Regions from separate parts of the Arthrobacter sp. Z1-15 genome, predicted to be linked through region 1. Evidence: riboswitches for the same ligand, from Rfam matches in the RefSeq annotation. Region 1 holds a riboswitch; each other region holds the start of a gene.

Region 1 (10,114 bases):
TGGCTCCGCTGATCAACGCACTGCTGGCGGGGCGGCCCACAAAACGGATCCTGATTGGTGCTGATCTTGTGCGGGCGGGGATGGCCCTGAGCCTCCCCTTCATCAGCGAGGTTTGGCAGATCTATGTGGTGATCTTTTTGCTGCAGGCGGCATCAGCAACGTTCACTCCTGCCTTTCAATCCGTGATCCCGGAGGTCCTTCCTGACCGGGGCGAGTACACGAAGGCCCTGTCTCTTTCACGGCTGGCGTATGACCTGGAGGCGCTGGTCAGCCCGGCTCTGGCAGCCCTGCTGCTGACCATGCTCAGTTACGGCAACCTCTTCCTCGGAACCGTTGCGGGTTTCCTGTGCTCGGCACTGATGGTTGCCGTGACAGCTCTGCCTCCGGTCCGCCAAACCGGCGGCGAGCAGACGTCCGTGTGGCACCGCACCACGCTCGGAACCAGGATCTTCTGGCGGAACCGCAGGCTGCGCGCCTTGCTGGCCCTGAACCTGGTGGTTGCCGCACCAACAGCCATGGTTCTGGTCAACACCGTGGTTTTTGTCCGGGATGTGCTGCAGCGCTCGGACAGTGATCTGGCCCTGGCTCTTGCCAGCTTCGGCATCGGCTCCATGGTTGTTGCCTTGGCTGCACCGCCGGTCCTGGAAAAATTCGGTGACAGGACGGTGATGCTCTGCGGAGCCGCCGTCATTCCGGTTGCTTTGGCTGCCACCGCCGCGGTGGTAGCCGTTGTTCCGGACTCAGGATGGGGACTGCTGCTCGGGCTCTGGCTCCTGCTCGGAGCGGCCAACTCCACGATCCTGACACCGTCGGCGCGGCTGCTGCGGGAAGCCTCCACTGAAGCCACCCGGCCCTACGTCTTCACCGCCCAGTTCTCACTTTCACATGCCTGCTACATTCTGACGTATCCGCTGGCCGGCTGGTTCGGGGCAACTGCCGGCCTGGGCTGGGCCGCAGCAGCGCTGACGCTTGTTGCAATAATGGGCAGCGCGGGAGCCTTCCTGTCCTGGCCCCGGTCTATGCCGGCGGAAGCGCCCGCAGCTGTAGAAAAGGAGGATGGCGCTTGAGCAGCGAACATCCCGGCCCGCCCGTTCCCGAATCAGGGGCGCCCTCACTGGTCCACGCCGTGGAGCCTGGCCCTGAACTCCTGGAGGCGGCGGCGGCCACACTGCGCCTGCTCGCTGAACCAACCCGCCTGGCTCTGCTGTGGAAACTGCTGCGGGGTCCTAAAACGGTTACTGAGCTGACCGCGGGTGCGGGAGTTTCACGCACCGTCGTCAGCCAGCACCTGGCCAAGCTTCGGTTGAGCGGACTGGTCGAGACCCGCAAGGACGGCCGGCATGTCATTTACTCCCTGCGCGACGGGCATCTCGAGCGGCTGATTCGTGAAACCATCAACCACGCCGACCACCGGGTCACCGGTGAACCCAGCCACGGGTGAACCGGTCCGCGGGCAAGCAGCCGTTCCGCGGTTCTGCGGCGGCCGCAGGGCAGTTTCCCGGGTTCACCAGCCGCCGCGCGTGGGTGTGTGACCCTTCCGCGCGTCGTCGGGCATGGCCATTTCGGCCCGCAGGCCCAGGAGGCGGATGGGGCGGCCGGGTTCGATCGCGCCGGCCAGGTCCATGGCCCTGGCTTGGACATCTTCCCGGTCGAACGTCTCCGGGATCTTCCGGGCGTGGGTCTTGGTGGTGAACGGCGCGTACCGGACCTTGAGGGTCAGCCCGATCACCGGCCGGCCCTCGGCTTCCACGTCCTTCAGGACCTGCGCGGTTAACTCCTGCACGGCGTCGTGCACCTGGTCCGGCTCGGTGAGGTCCTGCTGGAAGGTGGTTTCACGGCTGCGTCCGCGGGCCACCCACGGGGTGTCATCCACAACGCTCGTACCGCCTCCGCGTCCGAGCTCCGCGTACCAGGGCCCCATTTTGGGGCCGAACTCCGGAACCAGCGTCGACGGATCGGTCGCAGCGAGCTCCGCGACGGTGGCGATGCCGAGCTTCGCCAGCCGGCCCGAGATCTTGTTGCCGATGCCCCACAGATCCTTGGTGGGCCGCTCGCCCATCACGTCGAGCCAGTTCCCGGCGGTCAGGCGGAAGACGCCGGCGGGCTTGCCGAAGTCGGTGGCGTTCTTGGCCCGGATCAGGGTGTCGCCGATGCCCACGCTGCAGTGCAGCTGCGTTTGCTCCAGGACGTCGGCCTGGATCTGCCGGGCGTAGGCTTCCGGATCTCCGGTCTCCGTTCCCACAAAGGCTTCGTCCCACCCCAGAACCTGCACGACGGCACCGGGCTGGGCCCGCAGGGCGGCCATCACCAGATCCGAAGCGGCCGCGATGCGCAGCGGCATGCCGGACCCCACGCCGAAGGCCCGCGCTTCATAGGAGGCGGTGGAGACCACCGCCCGTTCCGTCGGGTCTCCGCGGCCGCCGACGATGACCGGCTTGCCTGCGAGTTCCGGGCGCCGGAGCACCTCGACCGCCGCGATGAACTGGTCGAGGTCAACGTGCAGAACCCAGGGGTTTCCCTTCACGGGACCAGTGTGCCTCTGCCGCAAGCCTCCGATCCAGACCTGGCCGCCGGGACTTCCCGGCCGGGTGCCGGATTCACCATTGCCCAACCATATTCAAGGAGCTATTTTTGCCGGTTCATGATCGCAATGTATGTGATGAGTGCGGCGATCGTAACGAAACAGAATGGAATAGTCCAGAGCGCCACCCCTTGACTTATGACGCCATTTGATAATAGCCAGAAGAGGGTGGCGCCGCAGACGATGAGAATGAAGATGGCCGCACTCTGCCATTTCCACTTGATCTCAGATTTTCGCGAATTACTCAATTCTTTCCCTTGCATGCTCACCTTACTGCTGGTATTGTCATTTACGTTATTTCGCCACATTCAAAAAAAGTTAAGAACCAATCTACATTGGAGATTGTAACTTATGAAAAATGCAGGCTTTAGAAAAATAACATCAACGGCCGGCGCCACTGCGCTGCTTGCCACGGCGCTTGCATCGGCCTCAGGGCTGATTGGAGCGGGTCCTGCCAGTGCAGGAGTGTGCGGACACTATGAGAAGACCGAGTACTACGACTCGACTATCAGCCTTCCAAAACCCTTCACTTGGAGTCCTTTCTCGGGGGAGAGGCGAGTCGCTCACTATACCCACTGCACCAGTGACGGGTCGAACGTGAACGTGAGGGTTGATACAGCGGACGGTCCCCTGGACCTTTGCCTCCCTCCGGGTGAGTCTCGCCTTGGTTTTGTGAACCAAGACAAGAGAATTTCATACTCCTATGCCATCGGGGGGTGCTAAAAATGAAGGGCATAGCGAGGAAAATGACTACATTCTCGATCACAGCTGGAGTCTTGCTCGGTGGATCGCTGGCACTCGCGCCTGCAGGCCAAGCCGCATCTCCTTGCGGCTTCTACCCGCTCACTACGGGAAATCTCGGAGGTGGGGATGATGGAAACTATGAAAAGGGCATTTATAATCACTGCACCAGCAATGGTTCGACGGTGAAAATCAGAGTCGATTACACTTATGCGTCCGAGGAGTTCTGCGTAACTGCAGGCGAAACGGAACTATATGCAAACCCCAGCCTTGGCGCACTGCGTTACGCGGTCGCAATCGGCGGCTGCTAGGTATTCACCTGCGCTAGCATCCGAAACGACGTTGGCGGGATGTCGCTACTGGGGCTGTGGAACTTGTGTCTGACCGTTCCTCGGCCCCAGTTTTCGACTGTCGTCGTCGTGATTCTCGCCGCGCTGAACACGCGCGTGCAGTTCTTCGCGAGCCTTGTGGCGATCTGCGAGAGAGTCTGGGCCAGGCCCAGCCTGTGCATCCCAACCGGCGGCGGCCAGTCCAGTTTGGCCGGCCGGCCCGCCGGTTGCGCTCCGGGCGTTACTTGGAGGTGAGCAGCTCCGGGTGGTGCAGCTTGGCCACCTGGGGGTGCGCCCGGAGCCAGCCCTTGAGGACATTGGAACCGTAGGACGCCAGCATGGGGTTTTCCGGGTCATCGGAAATTCCGCGTGACTGCGCCGCGAGTTCGGCGGGCAGCTCCACCGGATCAATGACGGCGTCCAGGCGCGGCGACCAGAAGAACGGAATGGCGTAGCGGTCCACGCCGGGGGCCGGAGCCGTCACGCGGTGGATGGTGGCGGAGAGGTAGCCCTGCGTGGCCACTTCGAGCATTTCGCCGAGGTTGACGACAAGTGCCCCGGGGATCGGCTCCACCGGAAGCCAGGTCTCCGACTCGTGCGGGCGGACTTCGAGGCCGCCCACGGAATCCTGCAGCAGGAGCGTCACGAAGCCGTAGTCGGCGTGCAGGCCCACACCCTGGGCGCCGGCTTCCTGCACCTCGCCGCCCACGTAGTGGGCCAGCTTGGCCATCCAGGCCGGGGAGCCTTCAAACGGTTCGGCGAAGTGGTCTTCGGGCAGCTCGAGGGAGACCGCGATGGCGCTGAGCAGTTCCGCGCCCACCTCAGACATAAGCTCCGCCCACTCCATGGACTTCTCCCGCAGCTCGGGAAGGACCTCGTCAGGGAAAAGGTTGGGGCCCTGGACCAGCCAGAACGGCTGATCCGATGGGTAATCCGCCACGGGTTCGCGTTCCGGGCCGAAGTCGATCTGCTCGCGTGAATCCGGGCGGCCCTGGGTCAGCTCGGTCCCCAGCCGGGTGTAACCGCGGAAGTGCGGCGACTTGCGGTTATCCAGCTCCAGCCGGTTCTCCAGCGGCAGGTCGAAAAAGCGCTTGGTGACGTCGAACAGGCCCTCCCATTTGGACTCACCGGCACCGTAGCCAACCAGCTGGAAAAACCCGATCCGGTGGGTTGCTTCGCGCAGCGCAGCAATGAAGTCGGTATTGAAGGAACCGTCGGCATTGCGGGCGGTGCTCAGGTCCAAAACAGGGATGGAATCGGGGATCGCAGTCATGGTTGCGAAGCTACCACCAGCTGCTGTCAAGTGAGTAGCAATTGTTACGTCATCAGATGTCGTATCCACTCTGACCTGCGCGTTCTTTAAGCACCGGGAGAGTCATCGCGTAACGATACGTCTTTCAGCGACATGTTCGCGGCGGCGCCGGCCCGGAAATCACTGCGTAGTTCCGACGGGTTCCCAGTCGCCGCGGGGCCGATGCTCGGGTTCGCCGGAGCCAACGGTCCCCGCCCGGGGAGAGGACGCCACGGCATGGCTGCGGGCCGGAATGCGGCCGGCGCGGAAAGCCAGACGGCCGCCGGCTACGGCATGCCGCATTGCCGCCGCCATTGCCACCGGATCCTGGGCGCGGGTGACGGCACTGGCCAGCAGTACGGCGTCGCAGCCCAGTTCCATGGCCAGAGCAGCTTCGGAAGCGGTGCCGATGCCGGCGTCCAGGATCACCGGTACGGACGCCCGGGAGGTGATGAGCTCGATGTTGTGGGGATTGAGTATGCCGAGGCCGGTGCCGATCGGGGCACCCAGGGGCATGACGGCGGCAGCACCCAGGTCTTCCAGGCGCTGCGCGGTGACCGGATCATCAGAGGTGTAAGCGAACACTTTGAATCCCCGGGCCACGAGCTGCTCCGTGGCGTCCAGCAGCTCCACGACGTCGGGGAGCAGTGTCTCTTCATCGGCGATCACCTCCAGCTTCACCCAGTTAGTTTCCAGTGCCTCGCGTCCAAGCTCCGCTGTCAGCAGGGCGTCGCGCGCGGTGTAGCAACCGGCCGTATTGGGCAGGATCCGGATGCCGTTGCGCTCCAGCACCGCAAAAAGGGAATCGCCCTGCTGTGGGGTGAAGCGCCGCATTGCCACGGTGGTCAGTTCGGTCCCGGAGGCAAGCAGTGCCTGCTCGAGGGTGTGAAGGGAGGTCAGGCCTCCCGTGCCCATGATGAGCCGGGACGACAGTTCTGTGCCGTCGAGTTCCAAGTGGTCGGCTGTGAGAACGCTGGCCATGATTAGCCTCCCTGGATGGCGGTGACGATTTCAACGGTCTGTCCCTCGGCGACTGTCGTGCGGGACCAGGAGCTGCGCGGCACGACGGCGGCGTCCACCGCCACCGCTACGCCTAGGCGCCCGCCGTCGGCCGGACGGCCGTCCGGCAGCAGCGGGCGCCGGGTGGCGCCGGCGACGAGATCGGTGATCGTGGTCTCCCGCGGAACGTTCCTGGGGGTGCCGTTGAAGGTTATGGCGGGCATTACATGCTCCTGTTCGAGGTGGCGGGCGGCGGTGTGCTGAGCGGAGGCGTGGTGGGCGGCGAAGCGGCGGGAGCGGCGGCGGGCGGGTTAGGACTGCTGTGGTCGAAACGGTGCGGGTCGGCAGCGGCCAGGAACCGGGCATCGGCTGCCGGGTTGCTGCCGCGCATGCCGGTGAGAAGCTGGGCTGCGAGGCGGGCAGCCAGCGGAGCCAGCAGCACCCCGTGCCGCGAAAATCCGGTGGACACCGCCACACCGGGTACGGGCGTCCCGTCCGGCCTGCGCAGGGCGCCGAGGTACGGGCGGTCATCGGGGGTAGCGGGGCGGGCCTTGGCCATGACTTCGACCAGATCCAGGTCCGCAACTGCCGGTACGAGGGTCTGTGCGTCCCGCAGCAGGGCAAAAACACCTCCGGCGCTGGCCCCGTTCCGTCCGTCCTCGCGGGACGTGGCGCCAATGACGATCGTGCCGTCGCTGCGCGGCACCAGATAGACCGGTACGCCGTGAACCAGGCCGCGGACGGTGTGCTCGAGCAGGGGAGGCGCTCCCGCGGGCAGCCGGGTGCGCAGGATGTCCCCGTGCACGGGGCGCAGCGGCGGAGCATAGCCGGACGGCAGACCGTGCAGCCGGCTTAGTCCGGTGCCCGCTGCCAATAGCGTCTGTGCGGCGGCAAGTTCCCTCCCGTCCTCCAGCACGACGCCGGTAACGGCTCCGCCTCCCCACAGCAGGCCGGTGGCGGAAGCTCCAATGAGCACGGCAGGGCCGCCGTCTGTCCGGCCGGAAGGACAACCCTCCGTCCCGCCGGGTGCCACCAGGGCACCGAGAAGGGCTGCGGTGAGCCGGCGGGGGTCCACCTGATGGTCGGAGGGAATGCGGAAGACGGACGAAAGGCGGGGACTGAGCGCAGGCTCCAGCGTGCGTGCGGTTCGCAGGGATATCTGCTCAACCGTTGTCCCGTAACTCCTCTGCAGCAGGCGCAAATCTGCCAGCGCCTGCCGGTCGGCGGCATCGGCTCCGCAGACCAGGGTCTCGGTGCGCCGGTAACCAACGGACGCGCCCGCCGCTGCTTCCAGGGCCGAAACGAACGCCGGATATTCGGCCGCGGAGGCAGCCATCAGCGGATACAGGGGCTCTTGGCTGTACTGCACCTCGGAGGCCGGAGCCAGCATTCCCGCCGCGGCCAGAGATGCGCCGCCCCCGGGATCCGGGTCAACCACGGCAACTGTGCGGCCGCGCCGCCGCAGCTCCCAGGCTGCTGCCAAACCGATCACTCCGGCGCCGACCACTACGACGTCGACGGCGGGTGTTCCGGGGACGGAACGGGAGGGCTGGGGTGCAGGATTCACCGGGATGTCCTTTTCCTACGGCGGCATGACCCGCATCAGGTGTGGCGGTCGGCGCTTAAGCCCTCTCAGCCCCCAGGGGGACTCCCGCAGAACCGCTGCTTTACCAGCGTGTCAGGGAGCCTACCACGCCGGGAGCGGGCATCCACCGTCGCTTCGCGTCCCCGGGCGGGCTGGAAGGGCCGCCCTGCAGAGGCGGATCAGCGAATTACGATACACAAATATGCGCTAATCGCTTCGATGTGGTCTGATATCTACGTCAGTCTTTAGGTAAGCCTTACCTTTCGTCAGCGATAGGAATGCAGTTGTCTCCCTCCCATCCTCCTCATGGAACCTCCCGCAGAACCCTTCTGGGCGGCGCCGGCCTGGGCTTTCTGGCCCTTGCCCTGGGCGCCTGTTCCTCCCGCGAAACGGTGGCCGCCGCCGGCGGATCAGCCGGTTCGCAGGGCTTCACCGTGACTGACATGCGCGGCGTGCAGGTCTCCTTTGACGCTCCCGTGCAGCGGATTGCGACGACGGTGATCCCCTCGCCTTCCATGCTCGCCGCGGTGGACGGCGGTTACGGCAAGATTGTCGGCATCAACGAGTCCACCGTCCAGGCCAACCGGCAGGGCCTGTTCGGGGAGATGTACCCGGAGTCGAAGACGACCACCACGGTTTCCCCGTCCAGCTTCACGCCGAACATTGAAACGCTCACCTCCCTGAACCCCGACGTCGTGTTCCAGTGGGCGGACCAGGGCGACGGCCTGGTGGAGCCGCTGGAAACGGCGGGCTTCAAGACCGTCTGCCTGCTCTACGGCACGCAGGAATACCTGGAAACCTGGGTCTCGCTGTTCTCGACGATCCTGGGCAAGCCGGAACGCGGCACCGAAATTGTGGACTGGATGCACGCCGAGATCGAGCGCCTCCGGCAGGAACTCTCCTCCGTGACGACGCCGGTGCGCGTGGTCCACCTGGGCCAGTCCGGAGACGGCTACTCCGCGTCGAACAAATCCTCCTACATGCACTACTGGATGGAGCTGGCCGGGGGCCGGAACATGGCCGCGGACAACATCAGTGCCGAGAACGTGGTCAGCGCCGAGCAGCTCATCGAATGGGACCCCGAGGTCATCACGCTGGGAGGCTTCGACACCCGCACCCCGGCGGACGTGTACGCCGACAAGTCCCTGGCCTCCGTGTCAGCAGTGCGCAACCGCCGCGTCTACAAGGCTCCGCTGGGCGGCTACCGCTGGGAGGTCCCGTGCGCCGAATCTCCGCTGATGTGGCAGTGGGCCGCCGAGATCTTCCATCCCGGGCTCACCCGGCACAACCTCCGCGCAGCCATGCGCGAGAAGATCAGCTACCTCTACGGCTACGACATTTCAGAGACCCAGATCGACGCCGCCCTCCGCCTGGACCTGAACAGCGCAAGCACCGGCTACGAGGTCTTCAGTGCCTGAGACAAGGACGGGCACGACGACGGCGGCTGGCGCGGGCATCGCACGGGCGGCCCCGGCGGCGGCAGTTGAGGCTGCCGGCCTGCCCATGCCGCCGTCGGTCTCTTCCCGGCCGGCCCCGCCCGAATCATCCCGCCCGCCGGCCCGCAGCCACCGGCTGCCGCTGCTGCTGTGCGTCCTGATCCTGTGCGCGGTGGCCCTGGTGTCCATGGCCGCCGGCCGGTACTGGGTGCCGCCAAACGAAATCCTGCGCATCCTCGCCAACGAGGCAACGGCACTCTTCGGCGCCGGCGGGGGAGAGGGCGCGCTGCGGCGGACCTGGACCGATCAGGAAGCCACCGTGGTGCTCGACGTACGCCTGCCGCGCGTCCTGCTGGCGTTCCTGGTGGGCGGGGCGCTGTCCCTGGGCGGTGCCTGCCTGCAGGCCCTGTTCCGCAATCCGCTGGTCAGCCCGGACATCATCGGCGTCACCGCCGGAGCGTCCTTCGGCGGCGTGCTGGTGCTGACCCTTGGCCTCTCCGGCGGCTGGATGGTGGGCGGTGCGTTCGGCTTCGGCCTGGCCGCGCTCGCCGTCGTGCTGGCGCTGGGGCGGATGGGCGGAGCCGGCGGCCCGATGCTGATGATCGTGCTCGGCGGAATCGTGGTGGCCGCGTTTTTCAACGCGATGGTCTCCTTCATCACCTACACCGCCGATCCATACTCCGAACTGCCCTCGATTGTGCACTGGCTGCTCGGTTCCATTGCCGCCGCCAGCTACACCAAGGTCCTCACCGCCCTGGTCCCCGTGGCGATCGGTGCCGCCGTGGTGCTGGCGATGCGCTGGCGCCTGAACGTGCTTTCACTGGGCGACGACGACGCCGCCGCCCTGGGCGTGAACCCGCACCGCTCCCGCGTGGTCCTGCTGTGTGCAGTGGCCCTGATGACGGCCGGCACCGTGGCTGTGGCCGGCGCCGTCGGGTGGGTGGGCCTGGTGGTTCCGCATCTGGCCCGCCTTTGGATGGGACCGGATCACCGGGTGCTGCTGCCGGCGTCGCTGCTGCTCGGCGGCACCTATCTGATGCTGATCGACACCCTCAGCCGTTCCCTGTCCAGCAGCGAACTGCCGCTGGGCATCCTTACCGCCATTATCGGCGCCCCCGTTTTTGTGGTGCTGCTGGCCCGTTCCCAGAAGAA
Region 2 (10,114 bases), 640 kb from region 1:
CGACGCCGATGTCCCCGAGGACACCACCGAATTCACCCCGCCCGAAGAGGCTGAAGAGGCGCCGGGCTCCCTGCGCGCCACCGGTCAGAGCACCAGCCCGGAGGCCAAGGAATGAACACGATAAGTCTGGCCCCGCTGGCGGTGGTCCTGCCGTTCTTCGGTGCCGCCCTGGCCTTCATCCTGATCCGGCACACGCGCGCCCAGCGCGTAATCAGCATCAGCATCCTGACCGTGACGCTGATCCTGGAAGTGATCCTGCTGTTCTCGGTGTGGGAGACCGGTGCGCAGGCGGTGAACCTGGGCGGCTGGCTGCCGCCGGTGGGCATCACCATGGTGGTGGACCAGTTCTCCGCGCTGATGCTGGTGGTCTCCTCGGCCGTTAGCCTGGCGGTCCTCATATACGCCGCGGGGCAGGGCATGACCGACGGCGACGAGGACGGGCCGATCTCGATCTTCCACCCGACCTACCTGATCCTGGTGGCCGGGGTGTCCAATGCCTTCCTCGCCGGAGACCTGTTCAACCTGTACGTGGGCTTCGAAATCCTGCTTACGGCCAGCTACGTGCTGATGACCCTGGGCGGGACCACGCCGCGCATCCGCGCCGGCGTCACCTACGTGGTGGTGAGCGTGGTTTCCTCGCTGCTGTTCCTGATCACCATTGCCATGATTTACGCGGCCACCGGCACGGTCAACATGGCCGATCTGGCCGTCAAACTGGGCGACCTGGACCCGGGCACACAGCTGATGCTGCACCTGATGCTGCTGGTGGCGTTCGGCATCAAGGCCGCCGTCTTCCCGCTGTCCTTCTGGCTGCCTGACTCCTACCCGACGGCTCCGGCTCCGGTGACCGCCGTGTTTGCCGGGCTGCTGACCAAGGTTGGCGTCTACGCCATGGTCCGGACCGAGACGCTGCTCTTCCCCGGCGACCGGATCAATACGCTGCTAATGGTGGTGGCGGGGCTGACCATGGTGGTCGGGATCCTCGGCGCGCTGGCGCAGACGGACATCAAGCGAATGCTCTCCTTCACCCTTGTCAGCCACATCGGCTACATGGTGTTCGGGCTGGCCGTGGGATCGGTGATCGGCATTGGATCCGCCGTGTTCTACGTGGTCCACCACATTACGATCCAGACCTCGCTGTTCCTGGTCACAGGCCTGATTGAGCGCCGCGGCGGCACCGCCAACATGGACCGGCTGGGCGGGCTGGCCAAGCTGTCCCCGCTGCTGGCCGTGCTGTACTTCATTCCGGCCATTAACCTCGGCGGGATTCCGCCGTTCTCCGGCTTCCTCGGCAAGCTCGGGCTCATGGAAGCCGGCGTGGACCTGGGTACTCCGCTGGCCTACGTCCTGGTAGCCGCCAGCGTGCTGACCAGCCTCCTGACCCTGCTCGTGATGGCCCGCGTCTGGAACCGGGCATTCTGGCGGACACCGGAGGACGCAGTGCACCCCGACCCCATCCTGCTGGCCACGGGCGTCGGCGGCTCTTCACTGCGCAACTCCGGCGACGTTACCGAGAAGTCCTCGGGGAAGTTCGCCGGCCGCGACGCCGTCGACCTGCTGCCGCGGACCATGGTGTATCCCACCGTGGGGCTCGTGGCACTGGGTGTTTCGCTCAGTGTCCTGGCCGGGCCGCTGTTCTCGCTCAGCGACGACGCGGCACAGGACCTGCTGGACCGCACGCCCTACATTGAAGCCGTTTTGGGAGAGGGGGCTAACCGATGACCCGCAAAGCCCAAATGCGCAAGCGCCCGCGCGTGCCGCTGCTCAAGGAAATCCCGCTGCTGATCTGGCTGGTGTTCCTCTGGGGCGCCCTCTGGCAGGATTTCAGCGCCGGCAACCTGGTCTTCGGTGCGGTTATCGCTTTCATCGTGGCCAACATCTTCTACCTGCCGCCGGTGGAGCTCAGCGGCCGGTTCAACCCGGTTTATGCGCTGGGCTTCGCGGTCCGCTTCTTCTACAAGCTGGTCCACGCCAGCTTCGAAGTGCTGTGGCTGTCCGTTGCCAAGGGTCCGCACATCAAGAACGCCGTGGTGGGCGTGAAACTGCGCAGCCACTCGGACCTTCTGGTCACGGCCACCGGCCACGCGCTGTCGCTGATCCCCGGTTCCCTGGTGGTGGAGGTGGACCGGTCCACCTCCACGCTGTACCTGCACTGCCTGAACGTTTCCACCCCCGAACACGCGGATAAGGTCCGCAAGGACGTCCGGGACACCGAATCCTGGCTGATCCGCAGCATCGGCACCCGCGAGGACCTGGAAGTCCTGAAGGCTGAAGAAGCGTTGTCCCGAGGAGAAGCCGCCGTGCCGGGCGGTACCGCTGCAACCAGCAAGGGAGCCCCGTCATGATGACCGTTTTTGTGGTCCTGGTGTCCATCATGCTGTCGGCCTCAGCGGCCGGTGCGATTTTCCGGATCGCCCGCGGACCGTCCATTCTGGACCGGGTGCTGGCAGCCGATGTCCTGCTGGCAATCGTTGGTGCCGCTCTCGCAACGGACATGATCGTGAACAAGAACCTCAACTTCCTGGCGCTCCTGGTGTCCGTCTCGCTGATCGGCTTCATTGGCTCCGTGACGGTTGCCCGCTTCGTTACGGACAGGAGATAACCGGTGAACCAGGAACTGAAAGACGTCATTGTCGGAGTCCTGATGCTCGGCGGTGCCCTGATGTCGCTGGCCGCAGCCATTGGCCTCACGCGTTTCCCCGACCTCATGAGCCGGATGCACGCCGCTTCCAAACCCCAGGTGCTGGGCCTGCTGCTGTTCCTGCTGGCCATGGCCGTGCAGTTTGAAAGCTGGGTCCTGCTGCCGGTCCTTGCCGTGTGCTGGCTGTTCATGCTCCTCACCGCCCCGGTCTCCGCCCACATGATTGGCCGCGCGGGTTACCGCACCAAGCACCTGCGGCCGGAGCTGCTGACGATCGACGAGCTCGACGACGTTGTGGCGCGGGCGCAGGAGCTGCTGCTGCAGGCCAACGCCGGAACCGCCGGGGATGACAGCGACAGTGAAGACCCGCGCGTGGACGGCGACCCCGGCGAACACCCGCCGGCCGGCTCGCTGGACGACGACGCCGTACCCGTTACTCCGGCGCGGGCTCCCGAGGCGCAGCCCGGGGCTGTGTCCGGAGCCGAAGCGGAAAACAATCAGGGCGCCCGCCGCCCGGGACACAGTCCCGAGGGCTGAGCGCCCCGAAGTAAGGCGGAGGACGCCTAGACGATTTCCGGCGTCTTCTGGTAGCGCTGGATGGCGCGCTGGGTGCCCCGGTTCGTCAGCACGCGGATGCCCTGGCTGACGGCACCGGATACGACGGCGAAGATCACCGCGGTGCGCAGGCTCACGTCCAGGACACCGTCCTTGTCGCGGGGCGGCTCGTTGCCCGTGACCCGGGTCCAGACAAAGTCCAGGATCTTGGCGGACAGGAGACCGGCGCCGATGCTGGCACCGGTGGCGAGCAGTTTGAGGATCAGGTTCATGATGCTCCTAGGGTTGAAGGCCTTTTCCCTAACCCTACCCGCCGATCCTCCCCTTCGGGCCGTTCCGTGTGTACAGTGGGAGGCGCAAACATACGACAGGGGAGCGCCTCTGCCCTTACTCTCTGCCCGGGGTTACAGCCGGTCAGAAAGAACAAGGAAAGACCAACGGCGCTGAGAGTGCGGACATCCGCAGACCCTCGAACCTGATCCGGTTAGTACCGGCGCTAGGGAGTCGAGATCTCACGGGACCTCACGGCAGTCCGCCGTGGACGGTCCCTCCCCTCCTGTACCTCAGGAGGATTTTTTTATGCAGCAGAACCGTTTCCAGCAGCAGTTGTCATCCCTCCGGCGCCCGTGGCGGGTGGTGGATATTGTGGTCGCCTCCGTGCTGGGCGTGGCAGTAGGCGTAATTTTTTGGGCCTGGTCCCTGGGCTACGCCGGCGTTGAAGCCCTGATCCTTGCTTTCCCTCCGCTCGGCGGGCTGTACACCGGCGGATGGTTGATCGCCGGCGTTCTCGGTGCGCTCATTATCCGCAAACCCGGCGCTGCAATTTACTGCGAAGTCCTCGCCGCCGCAGTTTCCGGCGTGCTGGGCACCCAGTTCGGCCTGTCGGTGCTGCTCTCCGGCTTCATCCAGGGCCTCGGCGCGGAACTGGTGTTCCTGGCGTTCCTTTACCTCCGGTACACGCTGCCCGTGGCGGTGCTGGCCGGACTTGTCTCGGGAATCTTCCTCGGCGTCAGTGAAAGCATCCTCTACAAGCCGGAATGGGCCTTCCAGTGGCAGGCGCTGTACACGCTGTTCGCCGCCGTCTCCGGAGCCGTCATTGCCGGATTTGTCTCCTGGCTGATCGCCCGGGCGCTGGCCCGCACCGGAGTGCTGGCCCCGTTTGCGTCCGGACGGGCTGCGGACGTTCGCTCCCATGCACGCGCCTAGGCGGTCCCCGGCCGGAGCCCCCGCAGCGGTCCGAGCCCGCGACTACAGCTGGCGGCACTCCGGGCGCAGCACCCCGGCCGTCTCATCCCTGTCACTGGACATTGAGGCCGGCGAAAAGGTGCTGCTGCTCGGGGCCTCCGGCGCCGGCAAATCCACCCTGCTGCATGCCCTCGCCGGCGTGCTGGGCGAAGGGTCCGGCCCCGATGCCGCCGGTGAGGAGCACGGCACCCTGACCCTGGACGGGGAAACTCCGCTGAAGGCCCGCGGCCGGGCCGGACTTGTGCTGCAGGATCCCGACTCCCAGCTGGTGCTCTCCCGGGTGGGCGACGAAGTGGCGTTCGGCGCCGAAAACCTCCGGGTGCCGCCGCAGGAGATCTGGGAACGGGTCCGGGCGAGCCTGGACGACGTCGGGCTCCGGGTTCCGCTGCACCATCCCACCGCAGCCCTGTCCGGCGGGCAGAAACAGCGGCTGGCTCTGGCATCGGTGCTGGCCATGCGGCCCGGGCTGCTGCTGCTCGATGAACCCACGGCCAACCTGGACCCGGCGGGAGTGCTGGAGGTCCGTGCCGCCGTCGAACGCGTCCTGGAACGCACCGGCGCCACGCTCATCGTGGTGGAACACCGCGTTTCAGTGTGGGCCGACGTCGTGGACCGCGTGGTGGTCCTGGCGGCCGACGGCGGAATCCTCGCCGACGGACCGCCCTCGAAGGTCCTCACCGATCCGTCCAACCGGGACCGCCTCCGCGCCGCGGGGGTCTGGCTGCCCGGAGTGCGGCCTGCCGTTGGCGGGCCGGCGGCCGGAACACCGGGGGAACTCCTGCTTGAAGCCCGCGGTCTGGGCGCCGGACGCTCCAAGCGGGCACCGGCTGTTGTGGGCGATGTGGACCTGGCGCTGCCGGCCGGAACCGCCCTGGGGATCACCGGTCCCAACGGGGCCGGAAAGTCCACGCTGGCGCTGACCCTGGGCGGGCTGCTGAAGCCCGTCGCCGGCGCCCTGCGTGCCGCCCCCGCACTGGCCGGTGCTGCAGGGCCCGATCCTGCGCGGTGGAAATCAACGGACCTGGTGACCCGGATCGGCACCGTTTTCCAGGAACCCGAGCACCAGTTCCTCGCGGCAACGGTGCGAGAGGAACTGGCCTTCGGACCCCGGCGCACGGGGCGGAAGTCCGAAGCGCAGGTAGCCGGGCTGGTGGCTTCCCTGGCCGACCGGCTGCGGTTGTCCGCGCTGCTGGACGCCAACCCGTTCACCCTCTCCGGCGGAGAGAAGCGCCGCCTCTCCGTCGCCACGATGATCGCCACCGACCCCGCTGTGCTTCTCCTGGACGAACCCACCTTCGGGCAGGACGCGAACACCTGGGCCGAGCTCGTGGCACTGCTCCGTACGCTGGTGGCTGACGGCACGGCGGTGGTCTCCGTGACCCACGACGCCGAATTCCTAGCTGCCCTGGGCGGCAGCCTCCTGCGGGTGGAACACGGCACCGCCCGGGCCGGAGCGCTGCTGTGAAACGCTCGGAAGAATTGAGTTTCACAGCACAGCACCAGGAACCCGCCGACCTGCGCAACCCCTCCCGGCGGCCGGCCGGAACGCTGCTGGAACGGGCCAATCCGCTGTCCAAGCTGGCTGCGGCGCTGGCTCTGACAGTGGCTGTGCTGGTGAGCGTGGACTGGATCAGTGCCTCAATAGTCCTGGCGTCCGAGCTGGTCCTGCTGCCGCTGCTGCGGATTGAGCCGCTGACGCTGCTCAAGCGCATCTGGCCGTTGCTTGTTGCTGCCCTCATCGGCGCCTACGGCACCGCACTGCTGGCCGAAAAGACCGGAGCGGTGCTGCTGGACGCCGGGCCGCTGCTGTTCACCTCGGATTCGGTGGAGGCAGGCATCGCGATTGGACTGCGGGGGCTGGCGATCGCCCTGCCCGGAATCTATCTGCTGGTCTCCACGGACCCGACGGATCTGGCGGATGCGCTGGCCCAGAAGCTGCGGCTGCCGCACCGCTTCGTGCTCGGCGCGCTGGCTGCCATGCGGCTGGTCGGCCTGCTGGTCTCGGAATGGCAGACCCTGGGCATGGCCCGGCACGCACGCGGGATCGGCTCGGACGCAGGGCCGCTGGCCCGTGCCCGGTCCTTCCTCGGGCAGTCGGTGGCGCTGCTGGTCCAGGCGGTGCGCCGCGCCATTCGGCTGGCAGCGGCCATGGAGGCGCGCGGCTTTGGCAGCGGCGAGCGGACCTGGGCGCGGACGTCCGTGTTCACCGGCCTGGATATCTGGGTGGCTCTGTACGGGGCGGTGTCTGCCGGCGCTGCACTGGCTGCCGCCGTGGCGGCGGGGACGTTCAACTTCATCCTCACCTAGGCCGGCCGGGGCCCGGCCGGGGACCCGGGGCGCCCGCGCCGGGGCGCCCGCGCCGGGGCGCCCCGGCGGCGGCCGTTCCCTCTCGTTAACCCTCCGTCAGCGCTTCCCGCAGCAGGGCGGTCAGTTCCTCGGTGAGAGCGGGGGAGGAACTGATCGGCGTTCCGTCGATGGAGGTAACCGGAGCCAGCAGCCGGATGCTGGAAACCAGCCACACGGCGTCGGCCTCCATCAGGTGCGCCGGCTCCAGCGGGCCGTAACCCCGGGCCCAGCCGGCCGCTTCGGCGGCGTCGAACAGCGCCCGCTGGGTGGTGCCGGGCAGGATCCCGCTCTCCAGCTCGGGGGTCAGCAGCATTTTGACGCCGTCCTCTTCCACGGCCAAAATGACGCTGGACGTCGGGCCTTCCAGGACCTTGCCGTCGGCGGAGGTGAAAATGACGTCGTCGGCGCCGTTGGCCTTCGCGTAGCGCAGGGCGGCCATGTTGACGGCGTAGGAGAGGGTCTTGGCTCCGAGGAGCAGCCACGGTGCCCGCTCCGCCAGAGTGCTGTCGTAACCGCGGTCCAGCAGCAGTACGGACACGCCGTCCGCGGTGCGTTCGCGTGTGCCGGCCGGAACGGGGGAAGCGGCAACCCACGCCGTGGGGGAGTGCGCCCCTTCAACGCCGCGGGTCAGCAGCAGCTTCACCACGGCCTCGCCCGGGCCTTCCCGCAGCACCAGTTCCGTCAGCGCTGTTGCGACGGCACGCTCCCAGGCGCCGCGCGCCGGCGGTTCAAGGTCCAGGGCGCGGGCCGAGGATGTCAGCCGGTCCAGGTGGGCGTCCATTTTGCGGGCGCTGCCGTCCACGGCCAGCATCGATTCGAAGATGCCGTCGCCTCGGGTCGCGCCGAGATCTGTGGCCATCAGCTGCGGAACGGAAGCGTCGGCCAGGCGGCCTTCGGGGAATTCGGGGTCCAAAAATACCAGAACAGTCATGTGCCCAGCCTAGTTTGCCGGTGCGGCAGACTAGGCTTGAGGATAAGGATCAGCTGATGGGAGCGTCGTGTGTGGGTGGCATTAACCGGTTCGACGCTGCCTTTGTGGATTGCCACTGCACTCACCATCCTTGACTACGCCATCCGAATCATTGCGCTGGGCGTGGTTCCCGGCAACCGGCGCCCCACCACCGCCATGGCCTGGCTGCTGTGCATCTTCTTCCTTCCGGTCCCGGGAATCATCCTGTTCCTGCTCTTCGGGAACTTCCGGCTGTCTGAACACCGGGTGAAACGGCAGGCTGAAGTCAACCGGGCCGTACGTGAGAACACCCGCGAACTCGAGGCCGAAGGCAGCCGGTATTCCGGTCCCGAGTGGGTGGTTTCCGCCACCGAGCTGAACCGCAGGCTGGGATCGTTCCCGAGCCTGGACGGCAACAAAGTGGAACTGCAGCGGGACTACGACGAATCCATCAGGGAGATGACCGAGGTGGTCCGGGGCGCGCAGAAATACGTGCACGTCGAGTTCTACATCATGAGTTACGACGCCGTCACCCGGGACTTCTTTGCCGCCCTCAAGGAAGCGGCGGCCCGCGGCGTGCCGGTGCGGCTCCTGTTCGACCACATCGGCACCCTGCGGGTGAAGGGATACCGCAAGCTGCTCAAGGAACTGCGCAGCACCGACATCCAGTGGCGGCGCATGCTGCCCATCCTTCCGGCCCGCGGCCAGTGGCGCCGCCCGGACCTGCGCAACCACCGGAAGATCCTCGTGGTGGACGGCCAGGTGGCCTACACCGGTTCGCAGAACCTGGTGGAACCGTCCTACCGCAAGCCCCGCAACCACAGGATGGGGCGCAAATGGGTGGAGCTGATGGCCCGCCTGGAGGGGCCGGTGGTTGACGAAATCAACGTGGTGTTCGCGACCGACTGGAACGCGGAAACCGACGAGAACCTGGAACGCGAACTCAGCCTCTACGAGTGGACAACGCACCCCGGTGAAGTCACCTGCCAGGTGGTGCCCAGCGGTCCCGGATTCTCCACCGAAAACAACCTCCGGCTCTTCACCTCCCTGATCTATTCGGCCTCGGACCGGATTTCCATCACCAGCCCGTACTTCGTTCCTGACGATTCGCTGCTGTATGCCATTACGACGGCGGCGCAGCGCGGCGTGCAGGTGGAGCTTTTTGTATCCGAGAAGGGCGACCAGTTCCTGGTGGACCACGCCCAGCGCTCCTACTACGAGGCGCTGCTGCGGGCCGGCATCCGGATCTATCTCTACCCGAAGCCGCTGGTCCTTCACGCCAAGCACTTCACCATCGACAACGAGGTGGCGGTGCTCGGTTCCTCAAACATGGACATGCGGTCCTTTTCGCTGAACCTGGAGGTGTCGATCATGATGTTTGACGGCGACATCGTGGCGAAAACCCGCCGGATCGAGGACACCTACCGTTCCATGTCGCGGGAGCTGCTGCTCTCCGAGTGGGTGGACCGCCCGGTCTGGCAGCGGTACATCGACAATGTGTGCCGGCTGACGGCCACGCTGCAGTAGCCGGCCAGGCCGTTCCTCAGCCGGGGAACCGGGCGCCCAGTGCGCTGAGGACGCCGAAGGCCTTGGCCCGGATTTCCTCCCATTCCGATGCCGGATCGGAATCGGCAGTGACGGCTCCGCCCACCCCCAGCGTCAGCGAGTTCCCCTGAACCCCCAGGGTGCGGATCACCACCGAAAGATCAGCGGCTCCGGTGAGGGAAAACCAGCCGGCGACGCCGGAATAGGGGCCGCGCGGCGCACCCTCCAGCCGGTCGAGGATGGCCATGGTGCTGATCTTCGGAGCGCCGGTCATGGATCCGGGCGGGAAGGCGGCGGCAATAGCTTCAGCCCGGGACGCCTCGGGAAGCAGACGGGCATCGACGGTGCTGACCAGCTGATGGACCGTGGCGTAGCTTTCCACTGCGAACAGCCGCGGAACGGTGACGGATCCCGGAACTGCGGAACGGGACAGGTCATTGCGCAGCAGGTCCACGATCATGACGTTTTCAGCGCGGTCCTTCAGCGAGGTCACCAGGTCTTCCTCCAGCTCCCGGTCCGCTTGTACAGTGGCGCCGCGCGGGCGGGTTCCCTTGATGGGTTCGGCACGCATCAGCCCGGAGGCGTCCATGGACAGGAACCGCTCCGGTGAGGTGCCGGCCAGAGCGAAACTGCCGAACCGCAGCAGGGAAGCAAACGGTGCCGGGCTGCGCCCCCGAAGTGCGCGGTACATCTCCAGCAGCGTCCGGCTGTCGGGCGGAACCGGCAGCCGGGCGCTCAGGGACGTGGTCAGGCAGACTTCGTAGGAATTGCCGTCCGCAATTTCCTGCTGGGCGGACCGGACCTTTGCCAGATAGGAGTCCCGGCTGTCCCGG
Region 3 (10,114 bases), 220 kb from region 1:
CGTCCACCGTGCAGACGCCCACGGGTTTCAGATTCCGGCGCACCACCTTGCCCTGCCCCTCCGGGGGTGCGGACTCGTTGGTGTCGGCCATCGATGACGCCCATCCGGCCAGCATTTCCAGCCCCACTTCGGCGTTGTCCCGCACAGCGGTGAGCACGTCCCGCGAGGACAGCTTCGGCTGGTACCAGTTCCTTGCCCGGCTGCTTTCCGGATCCGGGCTTATTGCCTCGCTGATGGACTGTGCCGCAGCAACGGCATTGGTCATGCCCCACTTGTTGAAGCCGGTGGCGGCAAAGATGCTCCCGTTGCCGAACGGCACCTGTCCCACATAGGGCAGGCCCGCTGCCGGCTCATAGTCCTGCGCGGACCAGGCATAGGCCGCAGCCGACACCGGAAAATTCCGTACCGTCCACTCCGCCAGATCATCCACCAGCGCCTGGGGGTGCGGATGGCGCCCGACGGCGTGTCCGTTGCCGCCGGAGATGAGATAGTCCGTTCCGTCCACCCGGGCGGTGCGCAGAGACCGGGACGGGGCATCGATGGACAGGTACATTCCCTGCGGAACCTCGCCGCTGATCGGATGCGCCGCCGCGTAGGACCGCAGCGGCAGGAGCCGGGCGAAGTAACCGCCGCGGTCCAAAACGGGAATGCCGGTGGCCAGAACCAGATGCCGGGCGGTCACCGAGCCGGATGAGGTGACCACGCGGATCCGCTCTCCGGCAGCCGTGCCCGCCCCGGTGACCCGGACGCCCTGGACCAAGGTGCCGCCGCTCGCCCGGAACTCGACGGCGAGCGAGGCCAGGGCCTGCAGCGGATGGATCTGTGCCTGCCCGGCAAGCTCAAGGGCACCGGAAACTTCAAACGGCAGTTCAATGTCCCGGGTCATCCGCACCGGAAGTCCGGCCGCGGACGCCGCGGACAGTTCCTTCTCCAGGCTCTGCCGGCCGCTGTCGCTGTTCGCGTAGGTGTAGGCGGTGCGGATATCGTGGTCAACGCCGTGCTCCCGGCAGAATTCCAGGAGCCAGTCCTGGCCCGCGCGGTTCGCTTCCACATAGCTGCGGACGCCGTCGGCTCCCTGGTGGGAGGAGATGCTGGACAGCTGCAGACCCTGGAGCAGGGATACCTTCGCGGTGGTGTTTCCGGTGGTGACGGCCCCTGCCTGGCGGGCCTCCAGCACAGCCACTTTCCGGCCGCGGCGGGCCAGCAGAAGGGCAGTGGTGAGACCTGTCAGGCCGGCGCCGACCACGACCGTGTCGTAGGAACCTCCCGGATCGAAGGCGTCCACGGGAATGGGTGGAGAAGTGGCCAGCCATAGTGATTCCAAGGATCAGGCCTCCAGCCAGTCGGTGGACGTGATGTGCGAGCCGCCCTGGGGCCCCATCTGCAGCATCCCGCCGTCCACAGGCCAGGAGGCGCCGGTGACGTAACTGGCGGCTGGGGAGGCGAGGAAGGCGACGACGGCGGCAATCTCCCGCGCGTCCCCGGGCCTGCCGAGGGGAATGCCCGGGCGGTCGGCCAGATGCGGATCCTCGTTGTGCTGGTCAGTCATGGGGGTGGCGATCTCACCCGGGGCCACCGAATTGACGGTGATCCCGTACTGGCCCAGCTCCAGAGCCAAAACCTTCATCAGACCGCCCAGGCCGTGCTTGGAGGTTGTGTAGGCGGAGGAGCCCACCCTCGGCTGGGTTTCGTGGACGCTGGTCACGGCGATCAGCCGTCCTTCCCGTCCCGCGTCAACCATCGTGCGGGCCGCATGCTGCAGGCAGACAAACGCGCCGTTGAGGTTGGTGTCCAACGTCTGCATCCAGGTTTCATAGTCCAGCTCCAGGAACGGCTTTCCGTCTCCCGTGCCGGCATTGTTGACAAAGACGTCCAGTGAACCGAGTTCCCGGACCAGATCATCAATGACGCTGCCGCAGCCGGGCAGATCGGTGGTGTCCAGCCGGGCGGTGAAAGCCCGCCGGCCGTGGGAGCGGACCTCGTCGGCGGTTTCCTTTGCACCTTCCTCGTCCGTGTTCCAGGTGATACCCACGTCCAGCCCGGAAGCTGCCAGCGCCACTGCCGTGGCCCGGCCTATCCCGGAGTCCGATCCGGTGACGATCGCTGTGCGGGGGGTGAAAACCATGACTCTGTTCCCTTCTATCGGTGATGCTAAGTATGCTTCCCATGTTCCCGGAATTGTGCAACAGTTGAAGAGTATTCGTTCCGGGGAATATGTCCCGTGTGCCGGCTGCAGCCGGCGATTAACAGGCAAGGCAAAAGGAGTTCGGCAAAGCAAAAGGAGTTCGCTATGTCCTATCCCACCGGCGGCAGATCACTCCGCCGCACCAATGCCCAGCGGGCGTCCTGGTACTTCGGCTTAATCTTCATCGTGATCGGTGTTCTGGGATTCGTTCCGGGAATTACCCAGAACTACGAGGCCCTGTACTTCGCCGGAAATATGTCGGAGGCAGTCCTTCTCGGGGTTTTCCAGGTGTCCATTCTGCACAACATCGTCCACCTGTTGTTCGGCTTCCTCGGGCTCATCATGGCCAGGGCTAACAACACGGCCCGAATTTTCCTCATCGGCGGCGGGATTGTTTACCTGCTGCTGTGGATCTACGGATTGATCGTTCCCCATCACTCCGCGGGAAACTTTGTTCCCGTCAACAACGCGGACAACTGGCTGCACCTAATTTTGGGCATTGCCATGGTCGGACTGGGTCTGCTGTTTGGCCGCAGCCAGGCCACTTCGGGCAGGACCTCCACCGCGTAAAACAGGACCTCCGCACCGTAAAAAACCACGGAAAGGACCGGCAATTGCCGGTCCTTTCCGCTGTCCGGCCCTTGTTCAACCGTGATGGTTCAACCGCCATTGTCCAACGCCGTCCTCATACCGTTCGGATTTCACCCGGGCCTGCAGAAAAAGGCAATAGACCGCTGGCATCCCGGGTACATCCGCCTTCGGCGGCTGCGGGGTGCTGGTCACGGGCGTGCGCGGTGGCTAGCGTAGGGGAATGGACGCCAGCGAGATTCAGCACCGGATTTCAGAACTAGTGGAGAAGGAACAGTCCCTGAGGGACTCGCCTGCCGGCGAGCATCCTGAGGACCGGATGGAGCAGCTGCGCCGGGTTGAGGAGCAGCTGGACCAGTGCTGGGACCTGCTGCGGCAGCGCCGGGCTCGCCTGGACGCCGGCGAAAACCCGGACGATGCGACAGTCCGGCCGGTCGGCGAGGTCGAAGGCTACAAGCAGTAACTGCACCGCAGGCTGCGCCATCGGCTCAGGACTTCGGCGACCTCAGGACTTTGGACGCAGTGCTTTGTCAGTCGCCGGACAGGACCTCCCGGGCGAGTGTGGCTGCGCCCAGGGTCCGGCGGAACGGGCTCTGACCGGTCGCAGTCTCCAGCAGGGCCCAGATCACCAGTGAAGCTTTGCTCAGGCTGCCCATGAGGTCCCGGTACTTCGGCGTCAGCGCCATCATGGACGCGGCACCAAACCCGGCCCACGCAAGGATGGGAAGGTTGGGTGCTTCAAAAATCCGGATCCGCCCGTTGCGGTCGCGGAAAAAGTTCGTGATGGCCATGGCCTACGCACCCTTCTTGGTTTTGGCGGCAGTTTTCCGCGCCGCGGGTTTCTTCTCGCTGGATTCCCCGTCGTCGGTCTTGCGCCGGGACGAGGACCGTGACCCCGAGCCGCCGGATTTCGTCCCGCCGGATTTTTTGCCGCGGTTTTTTTCCACGCTGCGGCGCAGCGCTTCCATCAGGTCCAGGACCTTGCCGCCTTCGTCGTCGGACTCGCCACCAAAGGTTTCCTCGGTGTCCAGTGCCTCGCCCTTTTCGAGCTTCGCTTCGATCAGCGTCTTCAGCTGTTCCTGATAGTCGTCGGTAAATTCGGCCGGGTTGAAGTCCGAGCTGAAGGAATCGACGAGGGCGGAGGACATTTCCAGCTCCTTCGCGCTGATCCGCACCTTCTCGTCCAGGGACGGGAAGGACGCCTCGCGCACTTCGTCCTCCCACAGCAGTGTCTGCAGGGTCAGGACGTCACCCCGGACCCGCAGGGCACCGAGCCGGCTCTTTTGGCGCAGCGAAAACTGCACAATGGCCGTGCGCTCGGTGTCCTCGAGCGTCCGGCGCAGCAGCACATAGGACTTTGTGGACTTGGAGTCGGGCTCCAGGTAATAGGTCTTGTTGAAGAGGATCGGATCGACCTGCTCGCTGGGAACGAATTCGACGACGTCGATCTCCCGGCTCTTTTCCACCGGCAGGGAGGCCAGGTCCTCATCAGTGAGCACCACGGTCTGCTCGCCGTCGTCGTACGCCTTGGCGATGTCCTTGTACTCCACCACCTCGCCGCAGATTTCGCAACGGCGCTGATAGCGGATGCGCCCGCCGTCCTTTTCGTGGACCTGGTGCAGGCTGACGTCGTGGTCTTCGGTGGCGGCGTAAACCTTGACTGGGACATTGACCAGTCCAAAGGCGATGGCGCCCTTCCAGATGGCTCTCATGTAGTCCAGTGAACACTAAACCCCGGCGTCCGGGCCAGAGCGTCCCCGGGCCGGATCCGCGCCTGCCACCTCCTCGCCTATGGCCCGGTAGAGGTCCGGATCGGTGAAGTAGGCACTGTGCGACGCCGGAAACGGTTCGCCCGAGGTGATCTCCACATCACGGATCCCCGCGCTGCCGGAAAAGACATTTTCGGCGCAAAAGGACAGCAGATCCCGCTCATCCCAGAAGTTCAGCCACGGCACCGGAACGCTCCCCGGCTTTCCGGGTCCGGCATGAGCCAGCCCGCCCAGCAGGTAGAGCCACGGGCTTTGGGAGCCGGCGGTGACCAGCAGGTCAACCCGCATGCCGGCTGCGTCCCACTCCGGCCCGGTCAGCAGATCCACCGCCGCCACCCCGCCGAGGCTGTGCCCGAACAGGATGACCGGGGCGTCCTGCGGGGACAGGCGCAGGGCATTGGCAATGACGGACCGGGCGTCGGCTCCGCGGCGGAGGTAATAGATGATGCTGCGAGAAAAATCCGAAGCGGCTTCGGTCAGCGGCACGCGTCGGTCTACGGCGGCATTGGTCACCAGCTCCAGCACCCATCGCTGCACGCTGCCGGCCAGCACCCGTTCCTCCGCAGCCGCCGTATCCGTTTCCGCGGCCGCACCGGCCCCGGAAGCAGCAGGCCAGGGCGCCGCTGCTGCGCGCAGCAGATCCATTCCGGCCATTGCCAGGCCCCGTCCGCCGTCGGGCCCGGGCAGCTCCGCCGCGGCGGCGCTGTCCCGGTAGCGCGGCGGCAGTGCCGGCACCACGCTGACATCGCGAGCCGCGCCGGCGGCCCACGCGACATTCAGGACGGTGTAGTTGGCCAGACCGGGTTCCAGCACCAACTGCTCGCGGATGATCCGGGCAGGAACAGGATCGGGGCCGCCGGTGCCCTGCAGGAAAACCGGGGTTCCGGCGGCGGGAGCTGCAGTGCTCACGCCGGCCTTTCCGGTCCGGACCGGGCGTCCGGACACTGTTCAGGGCGCCACTGTAGGCACGCTGGCGGCGGAGCCGCCAGAGTCCTGACGAGAAAGCCCGGATGCTGCCTGCCGTGAAAGCCCGCAGGATGTCGGCGGCGCCCGCGGAACGCCGATAATGGAAGGGACGGAGGCGAATATGGGCAAGACTGCAGGCAGTGACGGGTTAGCGGACCCACGCGGCTCCGCCCGGTCCGAACTGACGGTGGGCCAGGTGGCGGAGCGCAGCGGGGTGGCGGTTTCCGCGCTGCACTTTTACGAGCGGCAGGGCTTGATCGCCAGCCGCCGCACGGCGGGGAACCAGAGGCGCTTTGACCGCTCCGTGCTCCGGCGGGTTGCGGTGATCCGGGCCGCCCAGCGCGCGGGAATCCCGCTGGCCACCATTGCGCGCGCCCTGGAAGAACTGCCGACGGACGCTGTGCCGGATCACAATGACTGGCAGCGGCTGTCACTGGCGTGGCGGCAGGAACTGGACGCCCGGATCCACTCCTTGGAGGCTTTGCGGGACCGCCTCGGCGGCTGCATCGGCTGCGGCTGCCTCTCGCTTGCCGAATGCCGGTTTGTAAACCCCGACGACGAATCAGCCGGCCGGGGAACCGGTGCACCCGTCCTGGACTACTGATGAGCGGCTGCGGCCGGGCCGCGGGTCGCCGCAGCGGGCGGGCTCCGATTTGACCTCAACCATTGTTGAGGTTCTAGCGTAGGACCTATGCTCACAGACCATTTCAAGGACGCCTTCCGTGCCCATCCGGCGGGAGTGGCCGTCATTACTGCCGACGGCGGGTCCGGTCCGGTGGGACTGACTGCATCGTCTGTGTCTTCCGTTTCGGCCGATCCGGCCATCCTGGTCTTTTCGCTGGCCTCGGCCTCCGGTTCAGCCGGCGTTGTTGCCTCTGCCGAGACCATTGTGGTGCACCTCCTGGGCGCCCGGAATGCCGGGCTGGCCGATCTTTTTGCCCGCCCGGGTTCCGAACGCTTCACTTCGGCGCTGGCCTGGGAGGATCTTCCCACCGGGGAACCGCTGCTGCGGGATGTGCCGCGGGCCCTCCGCGCCCGAATCCTGGAGCGCACCGCCGTCGGCTCCTCCGTACTGGTAACTGCCGAAGTCCTGGAGATCCTGAGCCCGGGGGCGCCGGACGAGCCGCTGGTCTACCACAACCGCACCTATCACCGGCTGGGTGACCACTCCACGCTCTAACCGGCGGACCCGGCGGACGGGCGGACAGGCGTAAGCAGGGCGGCCGGAGCAGCGCCGGCCGGGGTCCCTCGGGCCCAGGTGGGAACGGGCGCGCAAATGGCCTAGAGTGCTTTGCAGTGACACGGGGTGCCGACAGGCTGAGATAACACCCGTTGAACCTGATCTAGTTCGAACTAGCGAAGGGATGTCGCGGATGACTATTCGCCTGACACCGTTAATCGTTTCCACCCTCCTGGCGCGCCTGCGCGCCGAACCGCCCCTGGTGCAGTGCCTGACCAATGCCGTGGTCACGAATTTCACCGCCAACGTTCTGCTCGCGCTGGGCGCAGCACCGGCGATGACCGACATACCGGGGGAGGCAGGACCGTTCGCCCGGGCGGCCTCGGGTGTGCTGATCAATTTGGGCACCCCGCATGAGGAACAGCGCCGGGCCATGCTGGAGGCCGCCGAAGCCGCCAATGATGCCGGTACCCCCTGGGTGCTGGACCCGGTGGCCGTGGGCAGCCTGCCGGTGCGCACTGCCCTCGCGGCCGAACTGCTGGCCCTGCAGCCGACGGCCATCCGCGGGAACGCCTCGGAAATCATTGCTCTGGCCGGCCTCGGGTCCGGCGGCCGCGGCGTCGACGCCACCGACGATCCGGAAAGCGCCCTTCCGGCGGCGCTCCTGCTGGCTGAAAAATACAGTTCCGTTGTCGCCGTCTCGGGCCCCACTGACGTGATCACAGACGGCGTACAGACCCTGCGGGTCAGTAACGGTGATGCGCTGCTCACCAGGGTCACCGGCGGCGGCTGTGCGCTGGGCGCTGTCACCGCAGCATTCCTGGGCGCAGCCGACGACGGCGGCAAGTTGGCCGCAGTGGCGGCGGCAACCGCCGTTTACACCGTTGCGGCTGAACCGGCAGCGGAGTCCTGCTCCGGACCGGGCAGCTTCGCCGTCGGCTTCCTCGACGCCCTCGCCTCTCTCAACGCGCAGGACCTGAAGCAGCGGCTGGTGAGCGCATGAAGGCCGGAGTCGCTGACGTGTCCCGGGCCCGGGAGCGCGTCCACAACAGCGGCATTTACTTGGTGACCGACACGGTCCTTTGCGGGCCGCGCGGGGTCGTCGAGACCGTCAGGGCCGCAGTGGCAGGCGGCGTGGAAACCATCCAGGTACGGGAAAAGAACGCCTCGGCGGCTGATTTTTACGCCCTGGTCCTTGCTGTCGCCGAAGCCGCAGGAAACCGGGCGACCGTACTGGTGGATGACCGGGTGGACATCTACCTGGCGGCCCGGGCCGCCCGCGCCGGCGTCCACGGAGTCCACGTGGGCCAAAGCGACCTGCCCGCCGAACTGGTGCGCACGCTCGTGGGCCCGGACGCCGTCGTCGGCCTGACCGCCAACACCGCGGAGCATCTGGAAGCGCTCGCAGCGCTGCCGCCGGGAACCGTGGATTACCTCGGGACCGGGGTCATCCGGCCCACCCGCACCAAAGCAAATCATCCGAAGCCGCTGGGAATCAGCGGATTTACCGAGTTCGCGGCGCGGGCGCCGCTGCCGGTGGTGGCCATCGGCGGCATCGTGCGCGAGGACATCGGTGCGCTGCGGGCAGCCGGTGCCACCGGCGCCGCAGTGGTGTCGGCCATTTGCGCAGCGGCCGATCCGCAGGCTGCAGCCGCGGATCTGGTCCGGGCCTGGCATGCAGGGAGCCACGCATGAGCGCCGGCCGGATCCCCCGGATCCCCCGGATCCTCAGCATCGCCGGCACCGATCCGACCGGCGGCGCCGGAATCCAGGCCGACCTCAAATCCATCGCGGCCACGGGCGGGTACGGCATGGCCGTCGTCACCGCGCTGGTCGCCCAGAACACCCGCGGCGTGCGCTCGGTGCACACCCCGCCGGCCGGCTTCCTGCGCGAACAGCTGGAAGCCGTGGGCGACGACGTCGGCATTGACGCCGTGAAGATCGGCATGCTCGGCAGCACGGATCTCACGCAGACTGTTGACGCGTGGCTGGCGGAAGCCGGCGTGCCCGCCGTGGTCCTGGACCCGGTCATGATTGCCACCAGCGGCGACCGCCTGCTGGACGACGGCGCGGAGGCGGCCCTGCGGCAGCTGCTGCACCGCGTGGACCTGGTGACGCCGAACCTGCCCGAGCTGGCCGTGCTGGTGCAGGAACCGGTAGCGGAGTCCTGGGACTGCGCCCTGGCACAGGGCAAACGGCTCTCTGCCGCCTACGGCGTCAAGGTCCTGGTCAAAGGCGGGCACCTGGCGGGGGACCGGTGCCCCGATGCCCTGGTGGATGCCGGCGCAGCGGACCCCCTGGTGCTGCAGGTCCAGGCACCGCGGGTGGACACGGTCAACACCCACGGCACGGGATGCTCGATGTCCGCCGCCATGGCGACGTTCCATGCCCGCCTGGGCCGCTGGGACCAGGCGCTAACGGCGACCAAAGCCTGGTTGCAGGAGGCGTTGGAAAATGCCGACGAGCTCGACGTCGGTGCCGGCCACGGGCCGGTGCACCACTTCCACGGGGTGTGGGAACGCGGGCTGGAGCCCCTCCCGGCAGCGGGGACGGTGCAGGAACCGGTGGAGGAAACACCGCCCGTGGAAGCGGCCGGTCCGCACACCGGGGCGCTCTGGGAGCAGACGGCCGCCGTACGGACGGAAATCAATGAACTGGACTTCGTCCGGGACCTGGGCAGCGGAAAGCTGAACCGGGAAGCCTTCGACTTCTACCTCGCACAGGATGCCCTGTACCTCCGCGGCTACGCCCGGGCGCTGGCGCGTGCCAGCGAACTGGCTCCCGCCTTTGAAGAGCAGGTGTTTTGGGCCAGGGCGGCGTACGACGCGCTGGCCACCGAGATGGAGCTGCACACCTCGTGGCTGCCGGAGACGGGGGGCGCGGGACGCGGAGCTTCACCGGGGCCGGTCACCCGCGGCTATCTGCAGCATCTGCTGGGCAGCGCCGACGGTGCCGGTCCGGTTCGGGGTGCCCACGAATATGAACGGCTGGTCGGCGCCCTTCTGCCCTGCTTCTGGGTCTATGCGGACGTGGGCGCCCGGCTGTCCGGGACCAACCATTCCGGCCACCCCTACGCCGAATGGTTGAACACCTACAGTGATCCCGCCTTTAACGAGTCCACGGCAGCCGCGGTGCGCATTCTGGAACGCGTGCTGGACCGCAGCGCCGAGGACGTCCGGGAGCTCACCCGCTCGGCCTTCCGTGAATCGACACACCGGGAGTATGAGTTTTTCGCCGCGGGCGCGGGAGAATCGTAAGCACAGCAGCGGTGCCGGGCGGAGGCAGCAGCTCCCGCCCGGCATCCCCAACAGAAACGAGAGCACAGTGGTCAAGAAAAACTCCGCCAAGGACCTCACCGCCCAGCAGAAAAAGATGGTTGGGGTCGGAGCCACCGTCCAGGTGCTCCTGGCCGGCCTTGCCCTCGCG

What was found. A riboswitch is a leader RNA that binds a small molecule or an ion and turns the genes downstream of it on or off. The one in region 1 is predicted to bind thiamine pyrophosphate.
Region 2: another riboswitch for thiamine pyrophosphate. It lies ahead of M1D40_RS16260 (ECF transporter S component); the one in region 1 lies ahead of M1D40_RS01260 (FAD-dependent oxidoreductase).
Region 3: another riboswitch for thiamine pyrophosphate. It lies ahead of thiM (hydroxyethylthiazole kinase); the one in region 1 lies ahead of M1D40_RS01260 (FAD-dependent oxidoreductase).

Annotation. Positions count from the first base shown of each region.
Region 1 covers NZ_CP096454.1:238,503-248,616, forward strand. Annotated here, with positions in the region: gene M1D40_RS01220 (MFS transporter) at 1-1,067, shown strand, start outside; gene M1D40_RS01225 (ArsR/SmtB family transcription factor) at 1,064-1,441, shown strand; gene M1D40_RS01230 (DNA polymerase IV) at 1,505-2,524, opposite strand; gene M1D40_RS01235 (DUF6355 family natural product biosynthesis protein) at 2,933-3,304, shown strand; gene M1D40_RS01240 (DUF6355 family natural product biosynthesis protein) at 3,328-3,633, shown strand; gene M1D40_RS01245 (isopenicillin N synthase family dioxygenase) at 3,893-4,924, opposite strand; gene M1D40_RS01250 (thiazole synthase) at 5,084-5,923, opposite strand; gene thiS (sulfur carrier protein ThiS) at 5,926-6,165, opposite strand; gene M1D40_RS01260 (FAD-dependent oxidoreductase) at 6,165-7,508, opposite strand; TPP riboswitch at 7,503-7,606, opposite strand; gene M1D40_RS01265 (ABC transporter substrate-binding protein) at 7,811-8,944, shown strand; gene M1D40_RS01270 (FecCD family ABC transporter permease) at 8,937-10,114, shown strand, end outside.
Region 2 covers NZ_CP096454.1:3,509,993-3,520,106, reverse strand. Annotated here, with positions in the region: gene M1D40_RS16290 (Na(+)/H(+) antiporter subunit C) at 1-115, shown strand, start outside; gene M1D40_RS16285 (Na+/H+ antiporter subunit D) at 112-1,722, shown strand; gene M1D40_RS16280 (Na+/H+ antiporter subunit E) at 1,719-2,345, shown strand; gene M1D40_RS16275 (monovalent cation/H+ antiporter complex subunit F) at 2,345-2,602, shown strand; gene mnhG (monovalent cation/H(+) antiporter subunit G) at 2,606-3,178, shown strand; gene M1D40_RS16265 (DUF4235 domain-containing protein) at 3,205-3,468, opposite strand; TPP riboswitch at 3,556-3,716, shown strand; gene M1D40_RS16260 (ECF transporter S component) at 3,776-4,402, shown strand; gene M1D40_RS16255 (ABC transporter ATP-binding protein) at 4,389-5,906, shown strand; gene M1D40_RS16250 (energy-coupling factor transporter transmembrane component T family protein) at 5,957-6,748, shown strand; gene M1D40_RS16245 (aminodeoxychorismate lyase) at 6,834-7,718, opposite strand; gene cls (cardiolipin synthase) at 7,788-9,263, shown strand; gene M1D40_RS16235 (chorismate-binding protein) at 9,280-10,114, opposite strand, start outside.
Region 3 covers NZ_CP096454.1:22,072-32,185, forward strand. Annotated here, with positions in the region: gene M1D40_RS00120 (FAD-dependent oxidoreductase) at 1-1,324, opposite strand, end outside; gene M1D40_RS00125 (SDR family oxidoreductase) at 1,328-2,125, opposite strand; gene M1D40_RS00130 (DUF4383 domain-containing protein) at 2,291-2,755, shown strand; gene M1D40_RS00135 (DUF2630 family protein) at 2,997-3,236, shown strand; gene M1D40_RS00140 (hypothetical protein) at 3,304-3,564, opposite strand; gene ku (non-homologous end joining protein Ku) at 3,568-4,485, opposite strand; gene M1D40_RS00150 (hypothetical protein) at 4,501-5,451, opposite strand; gene soxR (redox-sensitive transcriptional activator SoxR) at 5,630-6,112, shown strand; gene M1D40_RS00160 (flavin reductase family protein) at 6,200-6,688, shown strand; TPP riboswitch at 6,801-6,890, shown strand; gene thiM (hydroxyethylthiazole kinase) at 6,882-7,691, shown strand; gene thiE (thiamine phosphate synthase) at 7,688-8,383, shown strand; gene M1D40_RS00175 (bifunctional hydroxymethylpyrimidine kinase/phosphomethylpyrimidine kinase) at 8,380-9,945, shown strand; gene M1D40_RS00180 (PLDc N-terminal domain-containing protein) at 10,013-10,114, shown strand, end outside.